2 linked regions of the Sporosarcina pasteurii genome follow. Each later gene encodes a partner of the first gene's protein in a complex. Links are inferred from orthologs where the notes say so. Each region holds a gene or a part of one and is shown on either strand. Other genes may lie near its edges. The genes, in order: AB1H92_RS09505 and AB1H92_RS10430.

What was found.
Region 2: the proteins of AB1H92_RS09505 (region 1) and AB1H92_RS10430 are in contact, whole or in part, in a crystal structure (PDB 6PRK), measured with the Bacillus subtilis proteins. The link is inferred for Sporosarcina pasteurii from one-to-one orthologs.

Annotation. Positions count from the first base shown.
Region 1 is NZ_CP160452.1:2,017,839-2,034,084, forward strand. The notes cover bases 1-2,999. They hold AB1H92_RS09505 (RicAFT regulatory complex protein RicA family protein), read right to left. Parts: upstream 1,718-2,999; coding sequence 1,283-1,717; downstream 1-1,282. Other genes in these bases: mutS (DNA mismatch repair protein MutS), read right to left, coding at 1-431; cotE (outer spore coat protein CotE), read right to left, coding at 589-1,167; miaB (tRNA (N6-isopentenyl adenosine(37)-C2)-methylthiotransferase MiaB), read right to left, coding at 1,717-2,999. Also shown: more of miaB, read right to left, coding at 3,000-3,258; AB1H92_RS09515 (stage V sporulation protein S), read right to left, coding at 3,497-3,766; AB1H92_RS09520 (TIGR00282 family metallophosphoesterase), read right to left, coding at 3,852-4,649; rny (ribonuclease Y), read right to left, coding at 4,768-6,324; recombinase RecA, read right to left, coding at 6,629-7,696; AB1H92_RS09535 (competence/damage-inducible protein A), read right to left, coding at 7,883-9,121; pgsA (CDP-diacylglycerol--glycerol-3-phosphate 3-phosphatidyltransferase), read right to left, coding at 9,135-9,713; AB1H92_RS09545 (helix-turn-helix domain-containing protein), read right to left, coding at 9,945-10,832; AB1H92_RS09550 (DUF3388 domain-containing protein), read right to left, coding at 10,849-11,685; ymfI (elongation factor P 5-aminopentanone reductase), read right to left, coding at 11,792-12,526; EF-P 5-aminopentanol modification-associated protein YfmH, read right to left, coding at 12,513-13,820; EF-P 5-aminopentanol modification-associated protein YfmF, read right to left, coding at 13,813-15,096; AB1H92_RS09570 (ABC transporter permease), read right to left, coding at 15,354-16,246. UniProt on the Bacillus subtilis protein: May work together with YlbF to regulate community development.
Region 2 is NZ_CP160452.1:2,206,894-2,223,129, forward strand. What follows is about bases 1,713-4,701. They hold AB1H92_RS10430 (YlbF family regulator), read right to left. Parts: upstream 3,435-4,701; coding sequence 2,991-3,434; downstream 1,713-2,990. Other genes in these bases: AB1H92_RS10420 (YlbG family protein), read right to left, coding at 1,713-1,891; AB1H92_RS10425 (glycerophosphodiester phosphodiesterase family protein), read left to right, coding at 2,034-2,945; AB1H92_RS10435 (UDP-N-acetylmuramoyl-L-alanyl-D-glutamate--2,6-diaminopimelate ligase), read right to left, coding at 3,501-4,701. In the rest of the region: 16S rRNA (guanine(966)-N(2))-methyltransferase RsmD, read right to left, coding at 1-44; AB1H92_RS10415 (hypothetical protein), read right to left, coding at 45-1,487; more of AB1H92_RS10420, read right to left, coding at 1,619-1,712; more of AB1H92_RS10435, read right to left, coding at 4,702-4,952; AB1H92_RS10440 (aspartate kinase), read left to right, coding at 5,140-5,871; AB1H92_RS10445 (CAP-associated domain-containing protein), read right to left, coding at 5,900-6,967; AB1H92_RS10450 (YugN family protein), read left to right, coding at 7,175-7,543; sporulation integral membrane protein YtvI, read left to right, coding at 7,683-8,741; cytochrome c oxidase assembly factor CtaG, read right to left, coding at 8,814-9,737; AB1H92_RS10465 (cytochrome C oxidase subunit IV family protein), read right to left, coding at 9,895-10,257; AB1H92_RS10470 (cytochrome (ubi)quinol oxidase subunit III), read right to left, coding at 10,259-10,885; ctaD (cytochrome c oxidase subunit I), read right to left, coding at 10,885-12,759; coxB (cytochrome c oxidase subunit II), read right to left, coding at 12,792-13,883; cyoE (heme o synthase), read right to left, coding at 13,991-14,914; AB1H92_RS10490 (heme A synthase), read left to right, coding at 15,245-16,156. UniProt on the Bacillus subtilis protein: Regulates sporulation prior to stage II. Positively controls the competence regulator ComK at a post-transcriptional level. May modulate the translation, stability or activity of ComS. May work together with YmcA to regulate community development.

The sequences.
Region 1 (16,246 bases):
AGATAAGCAAGGCCATAGTACGTATCATCAACAATATTGGCCGCACCAATAAAATGGTTCGTATTCGTATCAATACTTTTTCCTTCTGTGATTGTTCCTGGTGTGACTATACGCATCACTTCTCTTCTAACAATCCCTTTTGTCGCACGAGGATCTTCCGTTTGTTCACAAATGGCTACTTTATAACCTTTTTGAACTAATGTTTCAATATAACCGGCAGCAGAATGATAAGGCACACCACACATCGGTATTCTGTCACCTTCTCTAGCATCCCGGCTTGTTAATGTGATTTCCAAAATTTGAGATGCCTGAATCGCATCATCAAAAAATAATTCATAAAAATCGCCCAGTCTAAAAAACAAAAAAGAGTCCTTATGATTTTCTTTTATATTTAAATATTGTTGAATCATTGGTGTATAAGCTGTTGTCATTATGTACCTCACTATAAAGTCATGTTTTATTCATTATATCAAAATTCCAATGGATTTAAAGAAAACCCGGGGATTGGCTAGATAATCCAATTTATCGTTGAAATAGAAAAAAGCCGGAAAGTCCGGCTCAATGATGGTATGAAAAGTGCAATCCCTCTTAATCTTTTCGACCGTGTCCATGGTGATGATCTTCTTTATGTCCATGGCCGTGTCCTTTACCATGCTCTTGATGTTTACCTTGATGGTCGTGATGATGCCCATGATGATGACTTGATGATTCATCTCGAAGCGGCCATTCCTCTTCAAATGTGTGCGGATGAACGGTCACGCAGATTTTTGTTTCACCGATGACTTCTGCAATCAGTTCACGCTCTACACTAATCACAAATTTCTCACCGCATTTGGAGATAATTGCCTCGGTACAATTCGGATGCTGAATGACATTCACGATTACTTCTTCATGTCTTGACGTCGGTTCATCCCGGTAATGTAATCGAATTCGGTCTTTATACGAAATTGTTTCCGTAAATACCGAAGTTTTAGAATGATTACTGTGGGAATACCAGACGTTCACATCAAATTTTCCAGACACTTCCACGTATTTCCCGACCTTTCTTGCTTGATGGGTGTGGTTAATAACCCAACAACCAAGAATACTTGTCGGTTTGTTTGGCGGGCTTAATGTTTCTTTTGACTCCGTCCGTTGCTTACCTTTCGCGACTACGGCCTTCGTCACAATTTGACGTAGATTCTTCAGTTTTCTTCCTCCTTCATTCGCTTCAATTCATCATATGCGACAGAAGCCCAAGAAGTGAAAAAATCGGCAAGAAATTTTTCTTGCCGACTAAAAATTATTGAAGATGGTCATAAGTTGTGTTTTTTACGTATGATCCTGTTTCGCCACGAAGCAAATCTCCGCCAGTAGATTTAATCACTTCGTTCGTAACGCCATTGGCAATTGTTGTAGATACCAATTGTAGAAGTTCATTGACCTCTCCTTGAGATTGCTTGAATTCTTGAACAATCGGAACCGCATCAATTTCTTTTTCAATGTTTGCGATTTTCTCTTCAATGATATTCAGTGCACGTTCTTTTCCATACTGTTGGAAATTAACAGCTTGTTTTTGTAAAGATTTTAAACTTGAAATGCTTTCACGTACTTTTTGATTTTCGTTAATTTGTGCTTCTGCACGTTTAAAGAAATCAACCTGCTCCGTATTGGCAATCATATTTGCAATTTCATACGCTTTTTCAATGATTTCCTCTTTTGTATATTTCTTCTCCATTAATTTAATACCTCATCTTTCTCCACGACATGTAAAAACTCGCCGTCAAGCGACCATGTTTTGGCCTCTGTTATTTTTACATTCACTAATTTTCCGATAACGGATTTAGGTGCCTTGAAGTTAACAAGTTTATTTTTACGTGTATACCCTGAAAGTACTTCGTCATTTCGTTTACTTTCGCCTTCTACAAGCACTTCAACAACTTGTCCTTCAAATTGTTTCATAGCTTCAGCTGCATATTCATTGACAAGATTATTTAATCGCTGTAAACGTTCTTTTTTGACTTCCATTGGAATATTATCCTTCATTTTTTCTGCAGGCGTGCCGTCTCTTGGCGAATAAATATACGTATATGCCATTTCAAAGCCCACTTCTTTATATAACGTCATCGTTTCTTCAAATTGTTCGTCTGTCTCATTTGGAAAACCAACGATAATGTCTGTCGTCAATGCAACATCTGGAATTGCTTTTCTAATTTTCTCGACAAGTTCAAGATAGCTTTCACGTGTGTAGGCTCTTCCCATTATTTTTAGTATGCTTGAAGAACCTGACTGTACTGGTAAATGAATATGTTCGACGAGATTTCCGCCTTTTGCTAGTACTTCAATCAGTTCATCATCGAAGTCCCACGGGTGACTCGTTGTAAATCGAACCCTAGGGATATCAATACGACGCAAATCAGCCATTAGATCAGCAAGTCGATAGTTTAAATCGTCAAAATCCTTTCCGTATGCGTTTACGTTTTGTCCCAGCAATGTAATTTCTTGATAACCTTGAGCTGCTAAGTGTCTTACTTCTTGAATAATATCTTCTGGTCTTCTACTACGTTCTTTTCCACGGGTAAATGGCACGATACAATATGTACAGAATTTATCGCAGCCGTACATAATATTGACCCAAGCTTTAATATTGCCGAGACGTTTTTTGGGAAGGTTCTCAATAATGTCGCCTTCCTTAGACCAAACTTCAAGAACCATTTCTTTTGACATATATGCTTCATGTATAATGTTTGGCAATCTATGGATATTATGCGTCCCAAAAACCATATCAACTTGGTCATACGTTTGCAAAATTTTATTCACGACTGATTCCTGTTGAGACATACAACCGCAAACCCCGATTAAAATATCTGGGTTACGTTGTTTTAAAGGTTTTAAATGTCCTAGCTCACCAAATACTTTATTCTCCGCATTTTCACGGATCGCACAAGTATTTAATAGGATAATGTTTGCATCTTCAACAGTTGTTGTTGGTTCATAGCCGAGTGCTGTAAAAATGCCCGCCATCACTTCAGTGTCGTGTTCGTTCATTTGACAGCCGTAAGTTCTAATATAGAATTTTCGGCCATTCCCCATACCTTCAAAACGTTCTTCAATTTCAAAGTCATCGAAATAAGAAACTTCCTCTTTACCGCGTCTTCTTGCTTTCTTTAAAGAAGGCGGTGTATAAACAGTTTGAAAGTAATGACTATAATCTTTTTCTTCTTTATTTGCTAAACCTGGTTTTACTTGACCAGTGCTTAAACGTTGTTCTTCATTCATATTTTCGTTCCCCTTTCTTACAGTCCTTCGGGAATTTGTCCGTACTCATTGTACATTATACTGAACTATAGCGCCACTGTAAAAGAAGTGCTTAAGATTGTTGGAGGTTTGTCACATCCCCACAAAAAAGTTTTTCAGTAAAAGTCTATCATTATCAATAAAAAAACTACAAAGGAAAAATTCCTTCGTAGTTTTTTAATGTCTAAAAATATCTTTTACGCAACGCCTTACATTTTAATTATGCTCTCGCTGACTTTTGCACGAGCAATTTTAAAGCCGTGCGCCCCTCACCGTTAATTATTATATCTGTGAAGGCAGGTGCGCATGTTAGATCCGATCCACTGGGTGCTACGAAACCTCTTGCGATAGCGATTGCTTTCACCGCCTGGTTTAATGCGCCTGCTCCAACTGCCTGCATTTCGGCATAGCCTTGTTCCCTGATAACTGCAACAAGTGCGCCAGCAACAGAATTAGGATTTGAGCTTGAAGATACTTTCAATGGGTTCACCATTTTTCCTCCTTATTTTCCGATATCTATGAACGGATTTGTCCATAGAGTATCATATGAATATGAGGAGACTTTTAGACGCAACTCAAACTTCAAACGGTCTGTCTTCATTAATCATAATTCTTTCGACGTGGAGTGCTTTTCCTGTTGCATCATCCAACTCGACAAATAAACCGTTTAATTGATCACGACCTTTTTTAGGTACTTCAAACCGAACTGGTAAATTGGTTTGGAATCGATAAATGACATCTTCTTTTTTCATCCCAAGGATTTCATCATATGGTCCCGTCATACCAACGTCAGTTATATAAGCAGTACCATCTGGTAAAATCCGTTCATCCGCGGTTTGTACATGTGTATGTGTACCAACGACAACAGATGCACGGCCGTTTAAATGCCAACCCATCGCAATTTTTTCACTCGTTGCTTCCGCATGAAAATCAACAAATACAAGTGGTGAAGATTTCTGTGCTTCTTCAATCAATTCTGTTGCTTTAGCAAAAGGATCCCCGTGAGGAGGTAAAAAAGTCCTTCCATGCAAATTAATGACCGATAATGTTACATTATTTTTAGTAATTGTTGTCATCCCTTTACCAGGTGCCTCGTCTGAAAAGTTTGCTGGACGTATTAAATAATCTGTTTCGTCAATAAAATCATAAATCTCTTTATGATCCCAAGTATGATTTCCCATTGTGACAACGTCCACACCGGTTCGTAACAAATCGTCAAAAATACGTTTTGTAATTCCTCTCCCCGCTGCTGCATTCTCTCCATTCGCAATGACAACGTCTGGGCTATACTTCCTCTTTAAACGCGGTAAATAGCGTTCTACGGCTTCACGTCCTGGTGATCCTACGATATCTCCAATAAAAATAATTTTCATAAAAAAACCTCTTTCCTTAAATTTACGACCCTTATGATGCTTTCCCTTAATTCAACGGCTCTATTTCTATATCCAAAAAGAAATGGCTCCCGCTTTACAATGCACGGAAGCCATTCCATTATTTTGCATAATCAACTGCTCGTGTTTCACGAATAACGGTAACTTTAATATGACCGGGATAATCCAATTCTTCTTCAATTCTTTTTCGAATATCTCGTGCGAGTCGATGTGCTGTAATATCATCGATTTGGTCAGGATGAACAATAATCCGTACTTCACGACCTGCTTGAATCGCATAAGATTTCTCAACACCTTCGTAGGATTCTGATATCTCTTCAAGCTTTTGTAATCTACGAATGTAATTTTCAAGTGTTTCACTTCTTGCGCCTGGTCTAGCCGCAGATAAAGCATCCGCTGCTGCGACCAGCACTGCGATGACCGATGTCGCTTCAGTATCTCCGTGATGCGATGCAATACTATTAATGACGACCGGGTGTTCTTTATATTTCGTTGCAAGTTCTACACCAATTTCAACGTGACTGCCTTCGACTTCATGATCTATTGCTTTTCCAATATCATGAAGAAGTCCTGCACGCCTTGCAAGTGTTACATCTTCGCCAAGTTCAGCTGCTAAGAGTCCTGTTAAATAGGCAACTTCCGTTGAGTGTTTCAAGACGTTTTGTCCATAACTCGTACGGAAACGCAATCTACCGAGAATCTTAATGAGATCCGGGTGAAGGTTATGAACCCCGATATCGAACGTTGTCTGCTCTCCAGTTTCCCGAATAAGCTCGTCCACTTCACGTCTCGACTTATCGACCATTTCTTCAATTCTAGCCGGGTGAATTCGACCATCCTGCACCAATTTTTCAAGTGCGAGTCGAGCTGTTTCCCGTCTGACTGGATCAAAGCCCGATAAGACGACTGCTTCCGGTGTATCATCGATAATTAAATCGATTCCGGTTAACGTTTCTAGTGTCCGGATATTACGTCCTTCACGGCCAATAATTCGACCTTTCATTTCATCATTTGGTAAGTTTACTACCGATACGGTTGTTTCAGCAACATGGTCCGCTGCGAATCGTTGCATAGCGACAGAAAGAATTTCGCGCGCTTTCTTATCGGCTTCTTCTTTTGCTTGCAACTCTGACTCTTTCGTCATGACGGCGATATCTGTAGAAAGTTCTTTCTCCACTTCTGTGAGAATAATTTGCTTCGCTTCTTCTCTCGTAAGTGAAGATATTCTTTCAAGTTCCGTCTGTTGAACGTTAACGAGTTCTTCCGCCTTGCGTTCCATTCGTTCAATATGCTGTTGTCGTCCAGTATACGCTTCTTCCTTGCGTTCCAGACTCGCTTCTCTTTTATTGAGCGTATTTTCTTTGCGATCGAGGTTTTCTTCTCTTTGCAAATGACGGTTCTCTTGTTTTTGCAACTCAGCCCGTCGCTCGCGGATTTCAGCCTCCGCATCAAGTCTCAATTTGTGAGTTTCATCCTTCGCTTCCAATAGTGCCTCTCTTTTCATTGCCTCCGCTTCACGTTTTGCCTCTTCGACAATCGCTTCTGCCGAGTGTTTGGCACCTGTCACTTTTGATTCATTCACTTTTCGATTAACAAAATAGAGTACAACGGCACCGACGATGAAACCTAGCAAAGCGGAGATGATGATTTCTAGCATCCTGGTCACCTCCTATTGCTTCTCTTTTCATGTTAGTCGGCTCGTACATCAAATTACAATATACTGCCAAATTTAATTCATTATAGTATACAATTATACACTTTTAATTGTAGCGATGTAAAAATGACATGTCAAGGATTGACAAGCATTGACCTACTTTTATTTAATGATTAATTTCTTTTAACGTGAGCGCAGTTCTTATCCTTGCTTCACTTACTTCTCTAGTGAATCAAATCACTTCTGAGGTTCAGTTGAAAAAAGCTCACCCTCTGAGAGGATGAGCACTAAAAAAACAATTGTACGATTACTTCTTTTTATCTTCTAATAATAGTTCAAGTTCTTCATCTGCTTCATCAACATCATGACCATCAATAATTTCAGCCGCGCCATCAAGACCATAGAATGCTCTGATTTTCTGATCAATTTCTGCCTTAATATCAGGGTTTTCAATTAAAAACTGCTTCGCATTTTCTCTTCCTTGTCCAAGTCTTTCACCTTCATACGAATACCACGCACCGCTCTTTTGAACGACTTCTGTTTCTGCACCAAGGTCGATAATTTCGCCTTCTTGCGAAATACCCTGTCCATACATAATATCGACTTCTGCCGTGCGGAACGGAGGCGCAACTTTATTTTTCACAACTCGAATACGCGTTTTGTTCCCGACAATATCTGTACCTTGTTTAATCGCTTCTCCTCGACGAACGTCGATACGAACAGAAGAGTAAAACTTTAACGCACGGCCACCCGGTGTAACTTCCGGACTCCCAAACATAACGCCGACTTTTTCACGAATCTGGTTAATAAAAATAGCGTTTGTTCTTGACTTGTTAATTGCACCAGATAACTTACGAAGTGCCTGTGACATGAGACGAGCCTGTAGACCAACATGGGAATCCCCCATCTCGCCTTCTATCTCAGCTTTTGGTACAAGTGCAGCAACTGAGTCAACAACAATAATATCAATTGCACCACTACGTACTAATGCCTCACAAATTTCAAGGGCCTGCTCCCCCGTATCCGGCTGCGAAAGTAACAACTCGTCAATATTAACGCCAAGTTTCTTAGCATACTCCGGATCTAGCGCATGCTCTGCATCGATGAATGCGGCTGACCCACCTTCTGCCTGTGCAGCGGCAATCGCATGAAGTGCAACTGTCGTTTTACCTGAACTCTCAGGACCATATATTTCAACAACACGTCCACGTGGGTATCCGCCCACCCCTAGTGCAAGGTCTAATGCAAGTGAACCACTTGAAACAGTTGAAATTTTACGATCTGTTTGTTCGCCAAGTTTCATGACGGAACCTTTTCCAAACTGTTTTTCAATATCTTTTAACGCTTTATCTAAAGCGGCTTTGCGATCGCTCAAATTTATTTCCTCCCTAAGTTCATCCTCGTTTTATTTCTAAACTAATTATACCTCTTTATTCTTAAATACACAACAAAAATGCGAACATCTATTCGAAAACATTTAGAAAATGGCATTTTCGTCGAAGAATTCATGTTAATATGCATTTTTCATTGCGAATAGACATGAAAAATAATAACTTTCTTCCTACTTAGTTAACAGCTTGATTAGATAATACAAAGCAAATCTTGCCGTTCGGTGACGATTGGCATTTCTTGAACCTGAAAGTAATAGCTTATACGTCATTGGAACCCGATTAGGTAACGCTATCCCGATCCAGACTGTTCCTGCCGGTTCACCATCATGTGGTGTTGGACCAGCTGCACCTGTTATTCCGATACCAATATTCGTATTAAACTTCTCTTGAACTTTTAATGCCAATGAAGCAGCACATTCACTACTGACAATTCCATGTTCTTCCAATAGTTTTTTGTCCACACCAAGTTGTTCAACTTTTGCTTCTTCATTATAAACGACGAGACCGCCTGCCAATGCTGAACTGACCCCTGGCTCTTTCGCTAACTCTGCTAGAAAGAGACCCGCTGTTAAGCTTTCAGCAGCTGCTAATGTATAACCATGTGATTGAAGCAATTCTAATGCTTTTGAGGATAATGTATCCTCATCCGTTCCAAAAATAAATTCGCCGACAATGGCGCGTATTTCTTGTTCAATTGGCGCAATCATTTTATGCGCATCTTCAATTGTCGCCGCTTTCGCAGTAATCCTAAGCGTGACGGCATCTGCCGTTGCTAGCGGAGCAATGGTTGGATTTGATTGTTTATCTAACAGTGGTTGGATACGATGTTCCAATTCTGCTTCACCAATTCCATAAAACTTCAAAACATGAGAAGTAATAATTTCTCTTTCTCCACTTTGTTCTAGTAAGTAAGGAATCGCTTCATCGACAATCATTGGCTCCATTTCATGGGGTGGCCCAGGTACGAGTATGTAATGTTTCCCATTATTTTCAACAGCCATGCCAGGCGCCATGCCAGTGCGATTATTTAGTACTGTGCTCCCATTAAAAACAAGTGCCTGTTTTTTATTATTCTCTGTCATAGTTCGTTTACTTCGTATAAAATACTGTTCAATATAAGTAAGCGCCTCTTTATCGCTTACAAGCTCCAAGCCAATATGAGCAGCAATGGTCTCTTTTGTCATATCATCTTTTGTCGGTCCAAGTCCGCCTGAAAAGATTAAGACATCCGCACGTTTTTCAGCAATTTCTATTGCTTCTTTTAACCGGATAGGATTATCCCCAACAACTGTATGATAATAAACATCTGCGCCAATCTCAGCTAGACGTGCTGAAATAAAAGCAGCATTTGTATTCGTAATTTGACCGAGCAATAATTCAGAACCAACTGCTATAACTTCAACTTTCATCACACTATCTCCCTTACATAGAGTCGAGTAACACTCTTCTATTTTTATAAAAATAGTCTACCCCTGACCAAACAGTAAATATCAGTGCAATATAAAGCATAATCATGCCGAAAGGAAAGCCAATTGAGCTAAAGAAAATGTTATTTAAGAGTAAGGATGCGATCGCAATAATTTGTGCAGTTGTTTTAATCTTACCTAGTTGATTCGCAGCGACAACTTCTCCGCCACCAGCTAAAATAAGACGTAGTCCAGTCACAGCAAATTCACGACTAATAATTACGATTACAATCCATGAAGGGGCAGAACCGAGTTCAACAAGTATAATGAGCGCTGCCGCTACGAGTAGTTTATCAGCCAATGGATCTAGAAACTTCCCCATATTTGTCACTAAATTATGCTTTCGGGCAATATAGCCATCGAGCCAATCTGTTAATGAAGCAACAATAAATATAAGCCCTCCAATGAAATGTGCTACTTCAATGGTTGTGCCGAGTAGCGCTATCGTTCCAAATTCAAAATCGACTAACATAAAAACCATAAAAATCGGTATGAGAATAATTCTAGATATTGTAATTTTATTTGGTAAATTCAAGTGGTACACCTTTCCTTTCAAAAAAAGATCATTGTCATATTTAACATTGTGCTTATTGAGATCTATTTTAATAATAGACTCAGGCAGCAAAAACCAAACCTTACTAGCCTTTAATAAATTTAAGCATTCACCTATATAAATGATGCCTAGTACTTTAAATAAACGCATAAAACAACTGTAGACAAAGTCAACGAACTTTGTCTACAGTTTAGATTACGAGAACAACCCCAATTATTCCTTATTGTATTCGATAATAATATTTTGTGGGACTGTATCGGATGCATACTCAAGTAATTCGCCATTCACGTAAATCTCGGTTTCTGTAGGACGACCAACGCGAATACGAATTTGCTCTGTGTCTGTCACATCTACCTCAACTTTTTCTCCCGCTTGCATAATTCTTGCACCCGGCGTTCTTTCTGTCCGATTTTCGTCTGTCACGCCAATCCATGAAGGCCCGTTTGTGCGAATTTCAAGTTGGAATTCTTCACTATTTTCAAGTGAATATGTAGAATTTTCTCCTGCCACATTAATGTTTTCCAGTTTTTGTTGTTTCTCAACTTCATCTACTTCGTCTACTTCATCTACTTTGTCTGATTCATCTTCCACTTTTGCGTCATCATTCGTTTCTTCGGTGTGGCCCATTTGTGCCCCATTGTTAGAATTAGGTTGATCCTCGACCTGAATCGGATCTTCAGAACCAATTGGAACTTCTGAAGGATTTGACACATTATGTTTCCAAAGGAATGTAATGACTAAGATGATGACAATAATAAAAAGCGCAACAATAATTTTCGGCATAATTTCACTGAGTTGACTTGAATGTCGCGAACGCCTTCTTGTAAGTGTCGGGGATGTAAGTTGTTGCTCTTCTTCAGCCTCAACTGTTTCAGCACTCCCTTTATATAAAGAGAGCATTTCGTCTGCATCTAATCCAACTGCCTCCGCATATTGTTTAATAAATGCACGCACATAAAATGAACCAGGCATTGAACTAAATTCTTCATTTTCAATACCAGCTAAATATCTTTTTTGTATTTTCGTTATTCCTTGCAAATCATCTAGCGTATAGCCTTTTGCTTTTCTCGCCTCTTTAAGACGGTCACCAAGTCCGGTCACCCATAACACCTGCCTATCAAAGGTTAAAGATGTCGAATCCCCCCATTAATCCGTGATTGGACATCATGTGGTTTTTCTCCATCATTTCGTATGTAATTTCTTGATCGTGGTCTGTTCTAAGTTCAATTATATAATCGAAATCTTCGATACTGTATTCCGAATGTTGAACAAAAATATCTGGATGTTCAACCACTTTTATGGCTGGAATACGCATCATTTCACGGACCAGTTGTAAATGTCTTTCATCTGCCTCTTTCCTTGAGACAATGCCATCTAAAATAAAAATATTGTCTTTTGAAAACTCATCGCCTGCCAACGTCTTTCGAATGGTTTGCTTAATCATTGTGGAAGAAAGAAATATCCATTTTTTGTTAGCGCATACGCTAGCAGCAACAACGGATTCGGTTTTGCCAACGCGTGGCATTCCTCTAATACCAATTAATTTATGACCCTCTTCTTTAAAAAGCTCTGCCATAAAATCAACTAAGATTCCAAGTTCACTACGCAAAAACCTAAACGTCTTCTTATTGTCCGTGTCTTTTAAGATGTATCGACCGTGTCGAACAGCTAAGATATCGCTTAATTTCGGTTCGCGTATTTTTTTGATTTGAATCGTATCCATAGTGGATGCGATTAATTCAAAACGGGCGATTTGCGCATCGTCATCCGTCCTTAATAATAAACCACGACGAACACCACCATCAATTTGCTCGGGATTTCTACCATCTACGTTAGCATCCACGCTATTAATTGTCGTAATATTAACACGCAACATGCCAAGTAGTGATGCAATATCTCCGAGTAACCCTGGACGATTAACTTGAATTTCGTATTCGAGATACCAATTCCCCATTCGAAACACCCTTTCCGCTATTAGTAGGACGTTCAAAAATCAACTTAGTTCCATAATAACGGATATAACTCCTTAAGAAAAGGAAAGATATAAGATGCGGTAAAAACTAGATGTACCAACCGCCGTTTAACTTCAAAATTTCTCCCGTCATATAATCTGCTTTTCCACTTAATAAAAAATCAACGAGGTCTGCCACATGTTGGGGTGTACCTGTCGTTAGTAGCGGAATTTCTTGCATAATCATTTCTTTCTCATCTTCTGGTATACAATCGTTCATTCTTGTTTCAATCCATCCCGGCGCAATGGCATTGACACGTATACCTGCATAAGACGCTTCTTTGGCATAGGCTTTCACAAAGGCATGTTGAGCACCTTTAACAGCAGAATACATAACTTCGCCCGCTGCTCCTGTATTCCCCCAAATTGAACCGATAAACACAATATAAGATTCTGTGAACTTTCTTAAGCGTGCAGAAAGAAGGCTTACTAACTGTGCGGGGTTTTGAACATGAACCCTCCATAGTGCCTCCATATCTGCGGTCGTTGTCTCCGTTAGCAACTTATTCATCGATTGACCGTTGGCGATAACGATAGCCCTTGCTTGCTGGACCTGATGGGCTACTTGATTGGCGCCCTCTTCAAATAAAAAATTCCCTTGAACAAGTAGAAATTCAAGCTGAGGATAGCGTTCTGCTAGCTCTGACCGAAGTTTCTTCGCTTCCTCAATTCGTTCATTAAAGTGAATATAAATTGACCAACCACTCTTAGCAAGTTGGTGGCAAATGGCTTGGCCAATGCCACCAGTTGCGCCAAGAACGAGCACATAATTATTTTGCTTCATTGGATTGCTCAGCCGGAATCACTTTGAATACAGTATGGCCTTCTGTTGCGCTTAATGTTGAGAAAGCATCTTTTAAATGTGTCAGCGTCATTTTTTCAAGGGTAGGAACGACATCAAATAAGTCCATCTCATTAAATTTATAGCGCGTAAATTGATTCGCGATAAATTCTATCGAATTCAGTGAACGCATAAATTGTCCGATTTTTCGCTTACGAACTCTTTCCAACTCTTCTTCAGTTACCGCCCATGAAGTCGTTGCATCTTCAATTGTTTTTCGGATTTTTGCTTCTAATGCATCTGGATTTTCAGTATCAGAAACAATCATCGCAAATCCAAAACCATGTTCTTGAGAAAAGCTATAAGAATAAGACTCATCAATTAGTCCATCTTCATAAGACTCTTCAAAGAATGAGGAAGAACGTCCGAATAAAATATCTAATAACAAATCTACCGCTAATTCTTGTGTGAGCATTTCTTTACCCGAGATGTTCGTATTTGTACATTTCATCCCAAAGCTAAGTTTTGGTTTCGTAACATCCATTTCAAGCGTTCGTTCAGCAATCGCTGCAGTATTTGGCTCTTCTGGGAAGTTACGAACAATTTCTGATGGTTTGTCAAAAGTTTTTTTCGATTGGTTCTCTTTAATAAAAGTCATCATTTCTTCCGGCTCTACAGCACCAACAACAAATAACACCATATTTGATGGGTGGTAGAAGGTTTCGTAACATTCATATAAATGGGCAGCTGTTATCTTATCAATTGACTCAATCGTTCCTGCAATATCTATCTTCACCGGATGATTGTGATATAGATTTTCAATCGCTCCGAAATACAATCGCCAGTCTGGTAAATCGTCATACATTGTAATTTCCTGACCAATAATTCCTTTTTCTTTTTCCACAGTTTCTTCAGTAAAATACGGTTCTTGTACAAAATCTAGAAGCACTTCCGTATTATCGTATACTTTATCTGTAGCGGAGAAAAGGTAGGCAGTCCTCGTAAACGATGTGAAGGCATTTGCAGAGCCTCCGAGTACACTAAATTTCTGGAAAATGTCCCCTTCTTCTTTTTCAAACATCTTATGTTCTAAGAAATGAGCAATTCCATCTGGAACAGTTACTGCTTCTTCTTTCCCGTGAGGAATAAAAGTCCGATCAACAGAGCCATATTTCGTCGTAAATGTAACGAAAGTTTTTGAAAAACCTTTTTTCGGTAAAATGTATACATCAAGACCATTCTCCAAAGTTTCATTGTATAAGGTTTCCTGTAAGTTTTCAAAGTGTATTTTATTCATTCGAAGCCGTCTCCTTTCCCGATAGCAAATAAATAATTTCTAATTGAATAGTCGATGCCATCTCTTTCACATCATCTTTGGTGACAGCTTCCCATGCTTTTATTAAAGTATCTGCTGTAAAGTTTTCATCGAGTTCTTTATATTGATCAAATACTTCTATTTGCCCTCGAGCAGAGTCGAATGTGCTCGTAATACTATTCGTCAGCAAAGCTTTCGTTTGTTCCATTTCAAGGTCTGTAATTTCTCCGTTTTGCAATGCGCTCAATTGCTCTTTGATCAGTGTTACAGCTTTTTCTTCTAGCTCTGCATCAATTCCAGCCATTACATAAAGATATCCATAATGTGAAGAATAAGAACTGGAAGCGTAATAAGCCATACTTTCTTTTTCACGTACATTCATAAATAATTTACTATGGGCAAAACCACCAAAAACGCCGTTTGTAACTTGCATCTTTGAATAATCTGGATGATGAAACCCAACTGGTGTACTAAAAGCTAAATGAAGTTTCCCTTGCTTCATCTCTTGTTTTTCTCGTACATGCTGAACATCGCCACTTGCCTTATGCTCGTCTGTTTTGAAAGCTTGTTGTTGACGGCTAGGACGCGCTTTAAATGGTAATAACTCTTTCAGCTTTTGAGCAATTTCTTGTTCATCGATGTTTCCAACGACATAAATATCAATGATATCATTTGCGATCATCGATTCATATGCTTGCAATAGAGTTTCTGCTGTAATCGCTTGAACGGCTTGTTCAGTCCCATCCGAACTAGTAGAAACCGGGCTATTTGGACGTAAATTTTCAAGCATTCTTTTTTGTGCATAGCTTGTCTTATTATCATATTGAGAACGAATTCGTTCAGTTACTGAACGTTTCTCTCGAGCGACGATTTTTTGATCAAATTCGCCATTTACTAAATTTGGGTTGAAGATAACTGTTTGAATAAGTTCCAGCGTTTCACCTAATACATAAGAGTCGTTTATATATTCATCATTTACACAATCTACGTTAAGTGTAATCATATGGGTCGCGCCGCGTTTGGCAGTGTCTGTGTATAGTACAGTTCCGTACAAATCATCTAGCTTCTTTCGTAATTCGCCTTGAGTTCGGTACTTAGCGTTAGAGTCCTGCAAGACATTTGCAAGTACTGCACGTGCAGCTGCTTTTTCTTCCGTTAATTCGCTTTTCCATTTGATTGAAAAACTAACTGTTTTAAATTGCTCAGATTTACGCGTATATAAGGTAACGCCTTGTTCAATTTGACTTTTAGTAAACATATTTAGCACCTCTGTTTTTGTTAATATGCTGCATCTTACATTCACTATACATTTCACGTTATGCAACTTGCAAATAACTGGTGAAGTTTTTCGTAATTATTAATCCACTCGTCAATTCACTTATGAAAATAAAGAGGAAATACTTTTCGCGTATCCATAAATTACATTGGATCAACTTAATGTTTCCCAACAATCATATGCATAAAAAAGCTGCCTGAAGTGCATTTGAAATGACTTCTTAGGCAGCTTTCGTATGATTAACGTTGCCCCTTAATATAAGGTTGACCGATTGCTTTCGGTGCATTTGCTCTACCGATAAATCCTGCAAGTGCAAGTATCGTTAACACATACGGTAAAATATGAAGATACACTGTTGGAACATCTTGGATATAAGGAATTTTTGAAGCACTAATGGCTAATGCTTGGGCAAAGCCGAAGAATAATGCCGCTCCCATCGCGCCAATTGGATGCCACTTCCCAAAAATCAACGCAGCAAGTGCCATAAATCCTTGACCATTAATGGTTGCATGTCCAAAGTCATTTGTTGTCGTAATTGCATAGACCGCACCACCAATTCCTGCAAGTGCACCTGAAATCACAACTGCGATATAACGTGTTTTCGTCACGTTAATCCCCATTGTATCTGCCGCCATTGGATGTTCACCAACTGAGCGAAGTCGTAAACCAAATGGCGTCTTATATATAACAAACCAAGCGAATAGTGCCACGACAATTGCCAATATTGATGACCCATAAACAGATTTAAAAAACATCGGACCAATGAACGGAATATCTTGCAAAATCGGCACATCAAATCTTGGGATTTTCTTTTGAATTAAATCTGTTTGCCCTTTTCCAAAAATCATTTTTACAGAGAAAAGCGCAATTGCAATCCCTAGCATATTAATGGCGACACCCGAAACAACTTGATCTGCACGGAATGATATAGAAGCAACCGCATGCAGAAGTGAGAAAACTGCAGAAACGGCCATGGCCACTAATAGTGCGATCCAAGGCGTCCAAGATCCGAAAGTATCTGCGTACAACAAGTTAAACAAAATTCCGATGAAAGCCCCCATCACCATGAGACCTTCTAAACCAATATTTACAACACCTGAGCGCTCAGAAAAGACACCGCCGATCGCTGTAA
Region 2 (16,236 bases), 190 kb from region 1 along the record:
GATTTTAACGGCAACCCTCTGCGTTCTCCTGCTATGATTCTCATTCAACTATCTCCTTCACTCAGTATTGCGATTGGCATAATTTCAATATCTTTTGATGTTTTTTTAATTTCAAGTTGGAATATTCTTATCATGGCAGACTCTACAAAATAAAACTCATTTTCAATCCGTTCAAATGGTATTGATTGCGTAGCGTATCTTTTTTGATTATAAACATAAAAATAATCTCGCATTGGAAAGCGGTACTTTCTCGTACCATTTTCGATATATAAAGAGTGATCATTCCATGTAACTGTATAGCCAAGTTTCTTCATCACTACTGAAATTGGGTAATACACTTGATTATTCATGACAACCGCACGCTTCTCTAACCTATCCGTTCCTGAAACAATAATAACTTGAGGACTTTCCAGTAGAAGCGGATATGTTTGCCCATCAAGTTGGCTGTTTTTCGTAAAAAAAGATGTTTGGTAGCCTGTTACTTCTTCAAAAACTTGGGTTAACACGCCTGCATCTAATGCTTGACCATGTCTTTCTTGAATTTTATCTGTGATTTGTTTTATTTCCACCGAAGTTAAATGACTTAGTAAAACGTTATAAGCATTACGGGACGACTCCGCGCCCATTTCCTCATTTAAAATGAAGGAGGCAGCGATTTCTACAGCAAGTTTATCCTCGATAGACGTTTCGTACATTTTATAAAATTGATTTAAAACATATTGATGTACAGCTATGTTCATTTGTTTTTTTTCTGTAATGATAAAGCGATCTGAAGTAATTAATTTATGTTCATCACTTAACATAATCGTTGTATGCGGGGCATCAATTATGGTTAGCATATTTTCTATTTTTTGAACTTCTTCCGGATGTACCGACTGGTTTGAACTATATATTGTCACGCGATCACTTGAATAAACAATATTTCGTCTTTTCCTCTGCCAGTATAAATCGGGTACTGCACCTTCCCCGAGAAAAAGCGTGTAATCGATGAGGTCCAAACTTTTATTTCCCACTTCTCGTAAACCAGTTATCCACATGCCACCCTTGTTTATTTCATCGGCAAGATGAATAATGGTAGTATTTGCATTCGCTTTGTGTAATGTAGCATAAACCGATGTAAACATATTCCCCTCGACTGTAGAATCATTTTTAGGCATCACATACGAAATAGATTGCCGCGTTTCTTCGCCTTCAGTAAAAGCGGTTACATGGTTATCGAGTCGGGAACAAGTATCCTCCCCTTCTAAATGACATGTACGTTGCTCACTTTCCTCTGGCCAAACAATCTCCAGACGATTTTGTGGCAAATTACTAAAATGATGGCGAATGATTAATTCATCATTTCGATTAATCATTTCAATTTCCTGATCGTATGTAAGTTGATCGATATTGCCTTTAGTCGAATCGTTTGCTTCCTGATAGTGCACATAGATTAGAAGTGCGTTAGTCAACAAGAGCAATACGAGTGCTTTTGTTATTTTTTTCAAATACACACCTCCATCTATGCCTTCTTCCTAAATCGTTTCATATGAGGTTCTCAATATGCGTAGCAAGGAATATTCATCTGCCAGGATTATTGGGATTATTGGGTTTCCCAATTAATCATCCATTCTGGTCTTTAGAGACCAGTCTTATAATCATATTCTTTCGCCTTATCTGGTTTTGCATTTTCATAAGTTGTCTTTAAAAAAGGGCGATAGGAAGGTACGACTCTTTTTACTGATGAAAGTTGCCTCACTTTTTTCATAACAGATTCAACGTCTTCCTGATTACAATAAAGGACTACATATTTCATTTTTCTTGATATATAATGGACATGTCCATATTTTCGAAGTGACTTTGCTTGTCTTAAATTATGCAAATAAATGATTATACCTTGTCGTTTGATCATCTAATTCCCTCTTTTCCTACACACTACAATACCATATGTCTGAAAAGAGCTGCAACTACAATTAGAACGATCCATTCGTATCATTTTATTAAAAAACTCTACATGAATGATTGATTCATCGGTTACCAAAGGAGGAATTCTCATGGGAAGAAAAAGAACTGTCGCCCTAACTGTAGGAGCTGCGAGTATAGCTGCATGGGCTGCTTCTAAAGCGATGTCTAAGTCCATCCCTCGCACCGAAAAGAAAGCGCTAAATTTCGATAGCCCGATTGTATTAGCCAACCGTGGTGGCCTACTAGAAGCGCCTGAACATACGAATGCAGCTTTTAGTCATTCAGCATCGTACGGTGTCCATGGTTTTGCGGTCGATATCCGTTTAACGAAAGATGAGCAGATTGTCGTGTTTCATGATGAATATGTGAACCGAACAACAAATCTTGAAGGTAAATTAGCAGATTATTCGTTAAGCGAAATAAAAGAAGCCGATGCTGGTTATCACTTTAAAGATAAAAATGGAGAATTCCCTTATAGAGGGAAAGGCGAAACTGTTTTATCCCTTAAAGAGCTTTTAGAACAATTTCCACACCTGTTTATTTGTATTAACATTCAAGAAACACCTGATACATATGAAGGTAGCTTGATTCCTTCAAAGTTATGGTATCTTATCGAAGAATTGGGAGCTGAAGATCGCCTTGCCGTTACAAGTGCTTTTGATGAGCAAGTTGACCGTTTTAATTTATATGCCCAAAACCGGGTTGCTATCGGAGCGGGAAATCGTGAAATCAAAAAAGCCTATACTGCTTTCACAAGCCAATTCGGGCATTTTTATCAACCAACCACTGACTTGTTTTGTTGCCCCCACAAAATGGGGATATTCTCAATCGGGAGAGCTGGATTTATCAATTTCTTATCGAAGTTAAATATACCGATTTATTTTACAGATGTTGATGAACCTGACAATATTACAACGCTTATCAACGCAGGCGCTGCTGGCTTTATTACTGATCAACCCACTGTCATGATGAAAACCATTCAAAATGCTGTTGCTGAATAATTAAAAAATGCCGGACTTACGAAAATGTAAGTTCAGCATTTTTAGTTAAGCCGAGCAAGAACAGCTTCCACCAGAACCGCAGCCGCTTCCGCAAGATGAATCAGTGAAGAAACCATTACCTGTTGGAACTTTCACCGACTCTGATACAGTCTTTCCGATAATCATTCCAATTTCATCGAATAATTGCTGTACATCGTTTTCTGCAAGACGAAGCGCAGCTACTTGTTCATTTAAATCCAACTCTCTTTTACGTAGTCGGATATCTTTCATCACAGTTCTATAATCTGGATGATACCGTCCAAACCGTTGCACTTCTTCATAACGCTCTTTTAGTATGGTAAATTCTTTAATCGATTTTACAAGAACATCATTCGAATAAACAGCTTCTCGGGCTTTATTATATTCTTCAACGACTTCAGATGAAGCCATGATTTTTATTAGTTCTTCCGCATGTTCGATGATGGTGAGCCATTCATCAGTGATTAGCATTAGATTCATCCCCTCCACTCACATTCAATCATAACAGATTCATATGAGTTCGTGAATGGTCGGGACTTACTTTATGTTCGCAAATAAAGCTTGCTCTGCAATTTCGACATCAGAAAATGGGAGTATTTCCCTCCCAATATGTTGTGTTTTTTCATGTCCTTTCCCTGCAATTAGTACGATATCCCCTGCAGATGCAATGGAAATTGCCCTTTGAATTGCTTTAGCTCTATCGACTTCGACTTGGACAGCAGTACTCCCTTCGGAAAAACCCGCTGTAATATCTTGAATAATGGTCAATGGGTCTTCATTTCTCGGATTATCAGAGGTTACTAAGATAGTAGAAGAATAGAATGCCGCGATTTCCCCCATCTCTTTTCTTTTTCCTTTATCACGATTTCCCCCACAACCAAAAACAGTAATAATCCTTTCTTGGCTTTCTTTAGCGAGTGATTGTAAGACAGTTTCCAACGCATCAGGCGTATGCGCATAATCGATAATCACTGTAACACCATTACGCTCTATCCTTTGCATTCTTCCTTCAGGTAATGATAACAAAGAGGTATGAGTAAAAATCTCTTCAAATGGATGAGAAAGGATGTGCAATGCGCTAATTGCCGCTACTGCATTCATTTGGTTAAAAAATTCAAAAACAGGGAGCTTTAATTCCTGTTCAAAAGTAGGCGCTTTTACTTTATAAGTTCCGCTTTCATTGATAAGTTGAACGTCAGATGCCCCTCCTGTACCGAAAAGAGTAAACGGTTGTGAAGAATTCTTTGTCATGTCAACACATATATCATCATCACAATTCACAACGAGATGCTTTGCCTTGTAAACTAGCTTTTGCTTTGCTTGAATATATGCCTCTTTACTTCCGTGTTCTTCATAATGATCAACACCTACATTTAGTAAAATGCCAATGTCAATCTCACAATCTTCCAATCGATCTGTGGATAATCCAAGAGACGAAGCTTCCATGATGATATGCTTGATTCCCTTTTCTTCACAATCCTTAAGTAACGGATGGAGATACTCTGCGGGCAACGTTGTCATTGATGGAATATCGTAGGTAGCTCGCACACCATCAATAAATACCCCTAACGTTCCAATCACAGCAGTGCGCAGCCCTAAGCCATTTAAGAGTTGACCAATAAAGTGGCTTACCGTCGTCTTACCATTTGTTCCCGTTACCGCAATAATCGTTAAGCGTTCCGATGGGTTTCCTGATAACCTTGCACTCGCATGTGATAAAAACTTTCTGCAATCCGGGACAACGATTAATGGAACGTCACGAGATAAGTCAATGGATACCGGCCTATCAAGTACAATTCCCGCAGCTCCTAGTCGAATTGCCTCTTCTATATATGAAATTCCATCCACTTTCTCTCCTTTCCTCGCAACAAATAGGAATCCAGGTTTGACAGCTTTAGAGTTTTCCGTAACGCCAACCACTGGAATACTAAACTTTTCACCAGTAAACGTACACGGCCAGTCTTTAAGTAACTCTTGTAAAAGTAACACGCTACTCCCCTTCCCGAACATTTTGTCAATAAGCGAATATATTATTGAGAACGAACCAATTAAAGCTTTGTAATATTGAAGATTTGAAGATGCAGTTCCGACAAGATGAATTACTTCTGAAATGAAGTTTCAATTTATGGTATGAAACTGATGTTTCGAATGACACGAAGAAAGTTGGGGGACTTTTATGATTGTGCAAAAATTTGGCGGAATCGCCATGCAAAGTGAAGAAATGAGAAATTACAGCATGAACCACATATTAGATGGCATCAAACAGTATGAAAAAATTGTCGTCGTCGTATCTGCAATTGGTCGATTAGGGGACCCATATGCAACGGACAGCCTAATTAATCTTTCCGAAGCCTTTGCATCGGATTATGTTGCTCGAGACCTCGTAGCATCCTGTGGTGAACTTATAGCATCCGCTGTTCTTTCAGCAGAGTTACATCAGTTCGGGGTATCTAACACAGTTCTCCACGGTAAACAAACTGGAATTGTAACGGCAGGTGATTTTGGGGACGCTACACTTGAAGCCATTGACACATCCAACATTATTAAATCTTTAGAACAAGTTGATTGCGTTATCATTCCTGGCTTTCAAGGGATGGATAAGTTAGGAAACGTGATGACTTTAGGGAGAGGTGGCAGTGATTTAACAGCAGTTGCACTCGCCGATTCACTTCAAGCTTCTCACGTAGAATTTTTTAAAGATGTTCCGGGTGTATTAACAGGAGACCCTAATTTTGTTTCTGACTATGAAAAATACGACTTTCTAAGTTTCGACGAATTTCTCACCCTACTAAATGGAGACAATACAATCGTCCAAAAGAGAGCAGCAATACTTGCAAAAGAAAAAGCGATTCCATTATATGTTAGAGGAATCGCTAGTTCAGAAACAGGAACTTGGATAACAAACTAAATATTCTTTTCTAAGAAAACAATAATCATTATCTTTTATTTTCAACAGGCACTTTGATGAATGTTTGAGCGAAATAATTATTATATGCGCCAGTTCCTAAATGAGTGAAATCCTTATCCAACATGACTTTTCGATGATCTGATGAATTCATCCAACCATGCACCGCTTCTATTGCATCAACGTAATTGAATGCGGTGTTTTCACCTGCCTTCTTATGTTCAATAGAGGCTTTTTTCAGTCGATTAGATAGACTCTCCTCTTTAGTCGCTTCTTCTTTCAAGTTATTTTCCAATGCCAAAAACTCGCTATGTTTCCGCGCAAAGGTACTCAAGGAGTAATCACCTTGTAATTCTGAAACTTGATGTTTCACTCGCTGTAGATTTGTTAACTCAAAGATTTGCCGCTCAATTGTCCTATCCACTTCAATTTGTAATGTAGATGAAGGCGGTTTAGAGGTGAGCAGTTCGCCCATATACGTCATTTCATATGGTTGATGAAGCACTAATGTAGCAGGATCAATAAATCGTACGCCTGCCAGTCCATTATTCTCTCTATCGATATACAGTTGTGCAAATAAGTCCTTATATATAATTAAAGGCCGGCTATGTAAATCTTCACTATTTAAAGAAAACGTATATATATTATCTGCAACATTCACATCTACTTCGGAACCGACAATTGTAAATCGGTAAATATCATTTATATCTTGACCGATTTCAAACGGGGCAACATTCGATGTGTCATCGGCTGTATAGAGTTGATTTACAATGCCATCGCGTGTAACACCGACCATGAGTCGTTTGTCATTCTCGTATATCCACCAATCATATTGATAACTAGATGGTTCGATACGCTTTGGTTTACCTAACACTTCAATTAAAGTATCTACAGGTTCTCCAACATAAATAGAGATTCCTTCCTCCGGTCGAGCTGACTGTGGAATCGCAGAGCCTACTCCTTTATCTTCAACTGGTACCGCAGTCCCTTGTTTAACAGGCGCCTCTAGCGGTTCATTTTCTTTTACGCGTTCTCCCATCACATAGAAAACGAGAAGAACAGCAACTAGTAGGACAGCTATTCTGAAAATATTCTTCAACCAAATCCCTGCTTTCAACTAAATTTAAACGTACATTCGATGTCCCTACAATTTTGCTAGATATTCCCCAATAAGACCGAAACCTAAAATCATTCTGTACCCTAATCTCATCGACACAATGTTGTCATTGCAACTGCAACGAAAGTGTTCTATTATGAATAGGTATAGTGTATTTTCTGGATAATCGATAAAAGGAGGATTCAATCTATGTATATTGAAAATACTGGCATTGAAAATATCGTTTCGGATTTATTCATACTTGATGAAATTATGCTACAACATGATTTAATTCGTGGTGGACAATGGGACTACGAGCGCGTTACTTATGATAAAAAGTATACGCTTAAAGAAGGTACTTTTTATCTGCGTATTTTCGGTTTCGCAACAGAAGGCGATGTTGACGCACGTGACGCAATTATTCAACTTAAAAAACCTGTCATCGGGAAGCATTACTACCCATTCGGCGTAGAATACGGTGAAGACGAACATTTCCCTGAAAGCCTTATCAAAGATTGTGAAACAACATTAAAGAAAGTGTTAGTTGCATTAGAAAAACATAATTTAAAGAAAGTTTGATTTTTCGATAGCCGAAGAACTTTAGATTCTTCGGTTTTTTTGTCAATAAAAGCGTTTGCTCATACCTAGTAAGTATATCTATTCAAATCTAAATAATTGGTTATAATAAAGGTAATATGAATTATTGGAGGAATGAGCATTGTCCAAATGGTTTACTAAACGGAACTTTTTCATATTGTTAAGCGTTATATTCATTATACTAATTTTCTTTTATATTATCCCAGTTTCCTTACCAATTATTTTTGCACTCCTTACAGCTTTGCTCATCGATCCCCTCGTTAGACTTGTAGAAAAGCAATTTAAATGGAATCGAAAACCAGCTGTGATCTCTGTTTTCATCTTTATTTTAGCAATTATCTCTTCACTATTATATTATACTGTTACCCGTCTTATAGGAAAGATAATCGACTTCACGCACGCAGCTCCTGGTCATTTCAATACATTATCCGGCTTCTGGATTGATATGCAAAATAAACTATTCCAGTATACGGCCGGCATGCCAAAAGAAGTTATTGAATCCATTCAGGAGTCCTTAAAAAACATATTTGACTCGATTAGAATAGCAATCCTTGAATTGTTGAGCTACGACAAGATTACATCACTCTTAACCGACGTGCCAAACTATCTCGTTAGTTTAATCGTCTTTGTTATTGCATTGTTTCTATTCATGTTAGAATTACCAGAACTCAAAAGAATATTATTTAAGTATCTCACAAAATCTACAGAAAAAAAAGTACGATTTATGGTTACAAAACTCAATTCAATTCTATTTGGGTTTGTGAAAGCACAATTTCTTGTTAGTATTATCATTTTTGTTGTTACACTTATTGGACTCTTTTTAATAAAACCTAAATATGCTTTCATTATGTCCCTTATTATTTGGATAGTTGATCTTATTCCTATACTTGGATCAATCATTATTCTCGCTCCGTGGGCATTATATTATTTCATAAGTGGCGATGTCGGAACAGGAACTCAACTAACAATTTTAGCAGTTATTCTTCTAGTGATACGTAGAACAGTCGAACCAAAAGTAATGGGGTCACAAATTGGCCTTAAACCTTTACCAACTCTCATTGCAATGTTCATCGGCTTAAAACTTATCGGCTTTCTTGGATTCTTTATCGGACCACTTGTCGTTATTTTATTTACTACTGCACGAGAAGCAAATATCATTCGCGTTAATTTTAAAATTTAACCAGGACGAATGCTTTATGAATTTAAAAAAGTAGAGGAAACCATTCCTCTACTTTTTATATTTTCTTATTTTTTAACTGTTCGCTTGTAATTCTTGATGTTTCAATAACTCTTGTCTAGTAATTTCATCAGCATTATTTCGTTCTTCATTTGCCCAAGAAAAGAAGATTTTCCCGATAACAAAAATATAAATCATTTCCTGCGCAACCTTCATTAAAATACCTCCGAGCTGTTGATCATATAACGAAGACATGCTTGTAAACATTTCAGGTCCTGATATTCCTAGACCAGAAAGTCCTGCTAACGTTCCAGGTGGGACACAGAGCGCCATGGCTTGCAACCAAGCATCTCCGTTCGTATACGTATCATATACAGCTACATCCGCAAAAATGATTAATGTACAAGCTGGCGTGATTAGGATCGCACTTAATACAACGTATCCAATCTTCTTTAGACCGTGTACTTTAGGTTGCCCTTTAACTGTATTCACGAGCGGCCACCATAGAAATATCGCTGACATGAAAATAGTGGCAGTAAACATTCCATGCAAAATTAAATTTAACTTTACGTTGTCAAGAATTAACGGATAATGATAAGCTGAAAATAAAAAACTAAACATAAATAAGCTAATAAGAGGCTTCGTGAAAAATCTGAAGATACTATTAATCAATTTCACTTCAAATAACTTTTCCCACACCCAATTCGGTATTCCCATAATGAGTAGAGGTGCCACTCCTAATAATAGAAAGGCCATTTGAGTCATATGTACAGAAAATAATATATGACCTAACAAATCGACCGGTGAACCTTTTAAAATGTAAAGAAGTATCATTCCACTTAAAAAAAATATTGCTTGCTTACGTGTTAAAGCGGTGGAATTTTCAAATTTATGACGCCATTTAACTGTGATTAAAAAATAGAGCAGTACTACAACCAATAAAGATAAGAAATACCACGGACTCCACAATGCACGAAATCCGAATATACTTAAAGGCATTCACCATCACTCCTTTATTACAGTCTCTATTTATATTATAAAGCAATGCAAACCTATAACTCAATGGATGAACTATGACAAATTCATAGAATAATAAAAACTCGTACAGAAGTAGATTCTGTACGAGTTTGTTGTGCCGCATACTTAACTATACAGTTTATACGTATAGTGGGTTCCACCAAACGATTGTAACGAATGTAAGAACGATTAAGAATGCGAGTAATGCTCCAGTAAACATGAACATTTCCGGAATTCCGTGCCCTTTTTCATTCATGTGCATGAAGTAGTAAAGTTGTAATCCGACCTGCACAGCAGCAAATAACAGAATGACTGGAATTACATAGAACTTAGAGAACCCAATTACATCCGCATTTGAAGCTAATACGATCGCAAATGAAGTAAGCGTCAAGAATATCATCATCGAGAACATAATAACTTGAGCACGCATTCCTTTTCTAGCACGTAATCTTGCAATTTCAACTTCACTTGGTGTTTTTTCATAAATTTCGATGTCTGCCATATTAACCTACCACTCCCATCAAATAGACTGCAGTGAAGATAAATACCCAGATGACGTCAATGAAATGCCAGTATAGTGAAAATGTATAATATTTTGTTGCGTTATACAAGTTCAATCCACGCTTCGCATTTCTGAAAATGAGTAACGTAATCCAAACAAGTCCGATTGCTACGTGGAAACCATGCGTCCCTACAAGTGTATAGAATGATGAACTAAACGCACTATTTCCGTAAGTGAAACCTAGTTGTACATAATGAGTAAACTCATACACTTCAAGCATTAGAAAACCAAGACCTAGAAATGCTGTAATTCCTAGCCATAGTTGCATCTTCCTGAAGTTGTAATTTCTCAAATGATACATTGCATAAACACTTGTTAATGAGGATGTTAATAATAGCATCGTCATTACAAATACAAGCGGTAATTCATAAAGCTCTTGTGTCGAAAACTCGAGACCAGCTGGCCCTTTGTTTTTTAATGCTAAGTATGTTGCAAATAGCGTAGCAAACAAAATTACTTCTCCGCCAAGGAATAGCCAGAAGCCAACAAACTTATTTTTGGCTTCAAAAGTAGCTGTTTCCGGGTTATCAGGCCAAGTCTCAGGGGTAAATTTCTTATTCAGATCCATTATTTTTGACCCCCTTCACGCTTCATGTCCCTTAAGATTTCTTCTTTAGGAACATAGTATCCTAAATCATCTTTCACAGAACGAATTGACATTGTAACGAAAGTCCAGAACAGACCGAACACTAAAAGCGATAGTCCCCAAGACGTTTCTAAACGGAACATTGCACCGAATCCTGCCATAAACAATCCAAATGACATGAGGAATGGAATAATTGAACCGTGCGGCATATGAATATCTTGCAATGGAACTGCCGGTGTATAACCAGATTCGTTACCTTCTTGCTTTTCAATCCATACAGTATCTAATCCACGTACAAGTGGTGTTTGTGGGAAGTTGTAATAAACGGGTGGTGATTGAGTTGCCCACTCAAGTGTACGCCCATCGCCCCACGGATCATTACCAACGCGCTTATTTTTAACTGTCGTAACAATGATGTTGTAAACAAGTACAATGACACCAATCGACATTAAGAACGCACCGATCGTACTAATATAGTTCGCCGCATTCCAACCTTGACCATCCATATACGTAAATACGCGGCGTGGCATTCCCCAGAATCCTAACCAGTGCTGGATAAGGAATGTCATATGGAAACCAATAAAGAAGAACCAAAATGTCACTTTACCAAGCGTTTCGTCTAGCAATGTACCGAACATTTTTGGCCACCAATAGTGAGTAGCCGCTAAAATACTGAGTACGACACCACCAATAATTACATAGTGGAAGTGAGCGACGATAAAGTATGAATCATGCAATTGGTAGTCAAGTGGTGCTGCACCTTGCATAATCCCTGTTACTCCACCCATTACGAATGATGGAATAAATCCGATTGCATAGAGCATTGGTACTGTAACTTTAATACTACCGCCCCACATCGTCAGTAACCAGTTAAAGATTTTCACACCTGTAGGTACAGCAATAGCCATTGTCGCAACTGCGAAAATTGCGTTTGCCGTTGACCCTAATCCAACTGTGAACATATGGTGAGCCCAAACCATAAATCCTAAGAAACCAATGAGTACTGTTGCAAAAACCATTGATGTATATCCAAACAAACGCTTTCTTGAAAACGTTGGGAATACTTCAGAGAAAATACCGAAAGCCGGTAAGATTAAAATATAAACTTCTGGGTGACCAAATATCCAGAATATATGCTCCCAAATAATTGTGTTTCCACCCATTGTATGGTCGAAGAAGTTTCCGCCGAACAATCTATCAAATGTTAAGAAAAACAAGCCAATTGTAAGTGGTGGGAACGCAAACAAGATCATTGCTGACGCGATAAACGTAGTCCAAGTGAATAATGGCATACGCATATACGTCATTCCCGGTGCACGCATGTTAATGATTGTGACAAGGAAGTTAATCCCCGACATTAACGTACCTCCACCTGCAATTTGTAAACCGATAGAGTAAAAGTCAACTCCATGTCCTTCAGACGTGATTGCTAATGATGTATAAGAAGTCCAACCAGCATCAGGTGCTTGCCCCATAAACCATGATATGTTTAAGAACAATCCACCGAAGATAAACATCCATAACCCTAGTGAGTTAATGAATGGAAACGCTACGTCACGCGCACCGATTTGTAGTGGCATAATTGCGTTCATAAAACCGAATAATATAGGCATGGCTGCAAGGAAAATCATCGTCGTTCCATGCATCGTAATTAACTGGTTAAATAGCCCAGCACTAATTAGATCGCTATTCGGGTGAAGAAGCTGAATACGAATTAGAACTGCTTCAATCCCACCGAGTACGAAGAAGAATCCTCCGCCTAGCAAATAAAGGATACCAATCTTCTTATGGTCAACTGTCGTCAACCAATCCCATAGCCAGGCGCCAAAGCCTTTCTTTTGAGCAACTGAACTCACTTGTTTTACCTCCTCTACATTTTCAAGCTACATTACTTTTCTACTGATAGTCCCATTAAGTATCCTGCTAATGCATCCAACTCCGCATCTGATAAATGATCAAATGCCGGCATCGTGTTACCTGGTTTATATTTTTGTGGATCTGCAATCCATTTTTTCAATGAATCTTCATCGTGATCCATGAAGCCTGCAACGCGGTTACGATCGCCAAATGTCGTTAAGTTTGGACCAACAGCCCCCGCATGGTCTACCCCCAAATACGCTGGATCTCCAGCACCGCTAACTGCGTGACACGAGATACAACTTTCAGCGAAAATAGCTTCTCCTTGATCCGCAGATGCCTTATCAGCTGTTGCTCCTTCCGTCGCTTGCATCGCAAGAACCCATTCGTCGAATTCAGCACGCGTTAATGTTTTAACTTTAAAGTCCATCAAAGCGTGTGACGGTCCACAAAGCTCAGCACATTTTCCGAAGAAAACGCCTTCTTCAAGATCGCGAGAATCTTTTTCAAAAATCAAGTAAAACTTGTTAACGTTTTCAACGTTGTTATCAAGCTTACCGCCGACTGCCGGAATCCAAAATGAGTGTTTAACATCCGCAGCAATTAGATTAAAGTATACTTTTTCATTCATTGGTACGACTAACTCTTGTGCTGTAGTAACACCTAAATCCGGATAGTCAAACTCCCACCAATATAGTTTTGCCTTTACATCAACGACCAAATTCTCAGCATTACCATCGTCATCTACAGCACCCATTGCAGTAACGTTACCTAACTTATAAGTGTAGTAAACCGTTGGCACTGCTAGCAAAAGAACTAAAAGGATCGGAATAACTGTCCAAACAAGCTCTAACACGTTACTTCCTTCAACTTGCTCTGGCATATGATCTTCACCAAGCTTCGAACGTCTGAAGCGGAAGAGCGCTATTACGTAGATAATTACAACTACTAGTATTACGAATAACATAATTCCCGAAGATAATAGCAACAAGTTAAATTGGTCTTTTGCAACTTCACCTGCTGGAAGAAGTGTAGATATTTCCTGTTGACCGCAACCTGCAAGGAAAATAGTAAGCGCTGTTAACAATGTAAATAGTCGCCACTTTTTAAGTCCTTTCATCATCGCCTAATCATACCTCTCTTTCAATTAATGTCTTGTTAAGTGCAGGGATAAATTATCCCTATATATATGAATTCCTGTTTAAAAGAAAGAATTCCATTAAAATAGCATTAAATAAATAGCGAGAATATAATAATTGAGACAAACAAAATAGTCATATAGTTAAGTGAGTAAACAAACATCCCTGTTGCCCACTTCAAATCGTCTTTCGCCTTAAACCCTCTAACTGCAAAATAAGCCCAACCAATATTTAATATCGTAGCGAGTACCATAAACCCGACTCCTAAGTCCGCCAATAATAATGGTAACGGAAATAAGAGGAGAACCCACCCTAACATCGAAACTTTCGTTCTCGTAAACCCTTTCACAACTGGTAGCATTGGTATATTCGCTGCACGATACTCCTCTGTACGTCTCATTGCAAGCGCATAAAAATGAGGCGGTTGCCAAATAAACATTATTAAAAACAATGCCCATGCCCCTGCCCCTAGTGTCGGCTCAACTGCTGCCCAACCTATTAACGGAGGAATCGCACCAGAAATACTTCCAACAACTGTATTGCTTACGTGTTTTCTTTTAGACCACATTGAATAGAGTACTACATAGCTGAATACACCCGCAAGTCCCCAAAGCCCAGCAGTAGTTGATGCAGAGAATAATAGTAGCTCTCCGATGGCAATGAATGTCAGACCAAGTGCCAACACAGCCGAGGCGTTGAATCGTCCAGTCACTGTCGGTCTAGATTTTGTTCTAGACATAATTGGATCAATATCGCGGTCTATTAGATTGTTCAATGCGGCGGATCCTGCAATGATTAATCCCGAGCCACCGAGCGCAAATAAAAGTAAATCTAGATTTGCTAAAAACTTTAATGGACTTAATTGCATCGCGAGAAAAAAACCAGTGAAAACAGTAATCATGTTCGAATTAACTATACCAATCTTAATAAGTGCTAAAAAATCTTGAAGTACTGTTGTCGTTTTTTCCGCGGCCGCAGAATCAACCGTTGTCGATATTATACGACCGTTTGACATATTCCCCCACCTTTCGCCTTTTTTCAAATTAACTTCTTATATACTTCACTATATCGAAAATTAGAGAAAATTTCTATACTAAAACAAAAAATCTCCTGGAACTGCGCTTTTCTCTGACATAATTGTCACATTCCATACTCTATAATAAAGCATTTCTACTAATCAATTGTGAAGTTAAGAGAACTATTTGGTGAACTTTTTGTGAAAAGGGCGCTATTCAGAATGTTTACGGCCTGTATCCGTTGTATTTTCACCTTTCTTTCGTTATCATCAAAACTAAAGGAGTCTTCAAAAACAAATTAACATTTATCTAAAAGTGGGTGTCATTTTTTGAGATATCATAATTTTTTAAAGTGGTTTGCTGTTTCTTCAACAATTGGCATGTTATTCATTCTACTTGGTGGTGCACTAGTTACTAAGACCGATAGTGGAATGGGATGCGGTCGGCATTGGCCAGGCTGTAATGGACAACTTATTCCAGACGTCATAACAGCAGAAGTGCTGATTGAATTTTCTCACCGCATCGTCACTGGTGTCGTTGGTATTCTAATTGTAATTTTGGCGGTTTGGTCATGGAGAGCACTGGGGCATGTTCGAGAAACTAAATTTCTATCTTTCATGGCCATATTCTTTCTAGTTTTACAAGCCCTAATCGGAGCTGCCCAGGTGTTATGGGGACAAGGCGACTTTATTTTAGCCTTGCACTTCGGGATTTCACTTATTTCATTTGCTTCTGTACTATTACTAACACTCTTGGTTTTTGAGGTTGATAAAAAGTACGACACACAAAACATACAAGTTGGGAAACCGCTAAAATGGCATACAATTGGCGTTACGATCTATTCCTACATAGTTGTTTATACAGGAGCACTTGTCCGTCATACAAATTCCGAACTCGTCTGTCTAGATTGGCCTTTTTGCGACAATTCAGCCATCGGGTTACCCACCCGCTTCAACGAATGGGTTCAGATGGGTCACCGTTTTGCAGCTGCACTCATTTTCATCTGGATCCTGTACATAATGGTACATGTCATTCGGCATTATAAAAGCCAACCAGTCTTTTACTGGGGATGGATTATTTCCTTTATACTTGTCCTTGCCCAAGTAACTACAGGTGCAATAGCCATTTTCACTCATTTAAACTTATATATCGCATTGCTCCATTCGTTATTTATTTCACTACTATTTGGGCTTTTAACGTATATGATACTGCTTGTATTTAGAAGCAATCGTTCTTCCTAATTATCTAGGTCACCTTTATACACGAAGGTGACCTAGTTTTTTCTTAACCATTTACTTTTAAATATCTTCTCCTTATATCT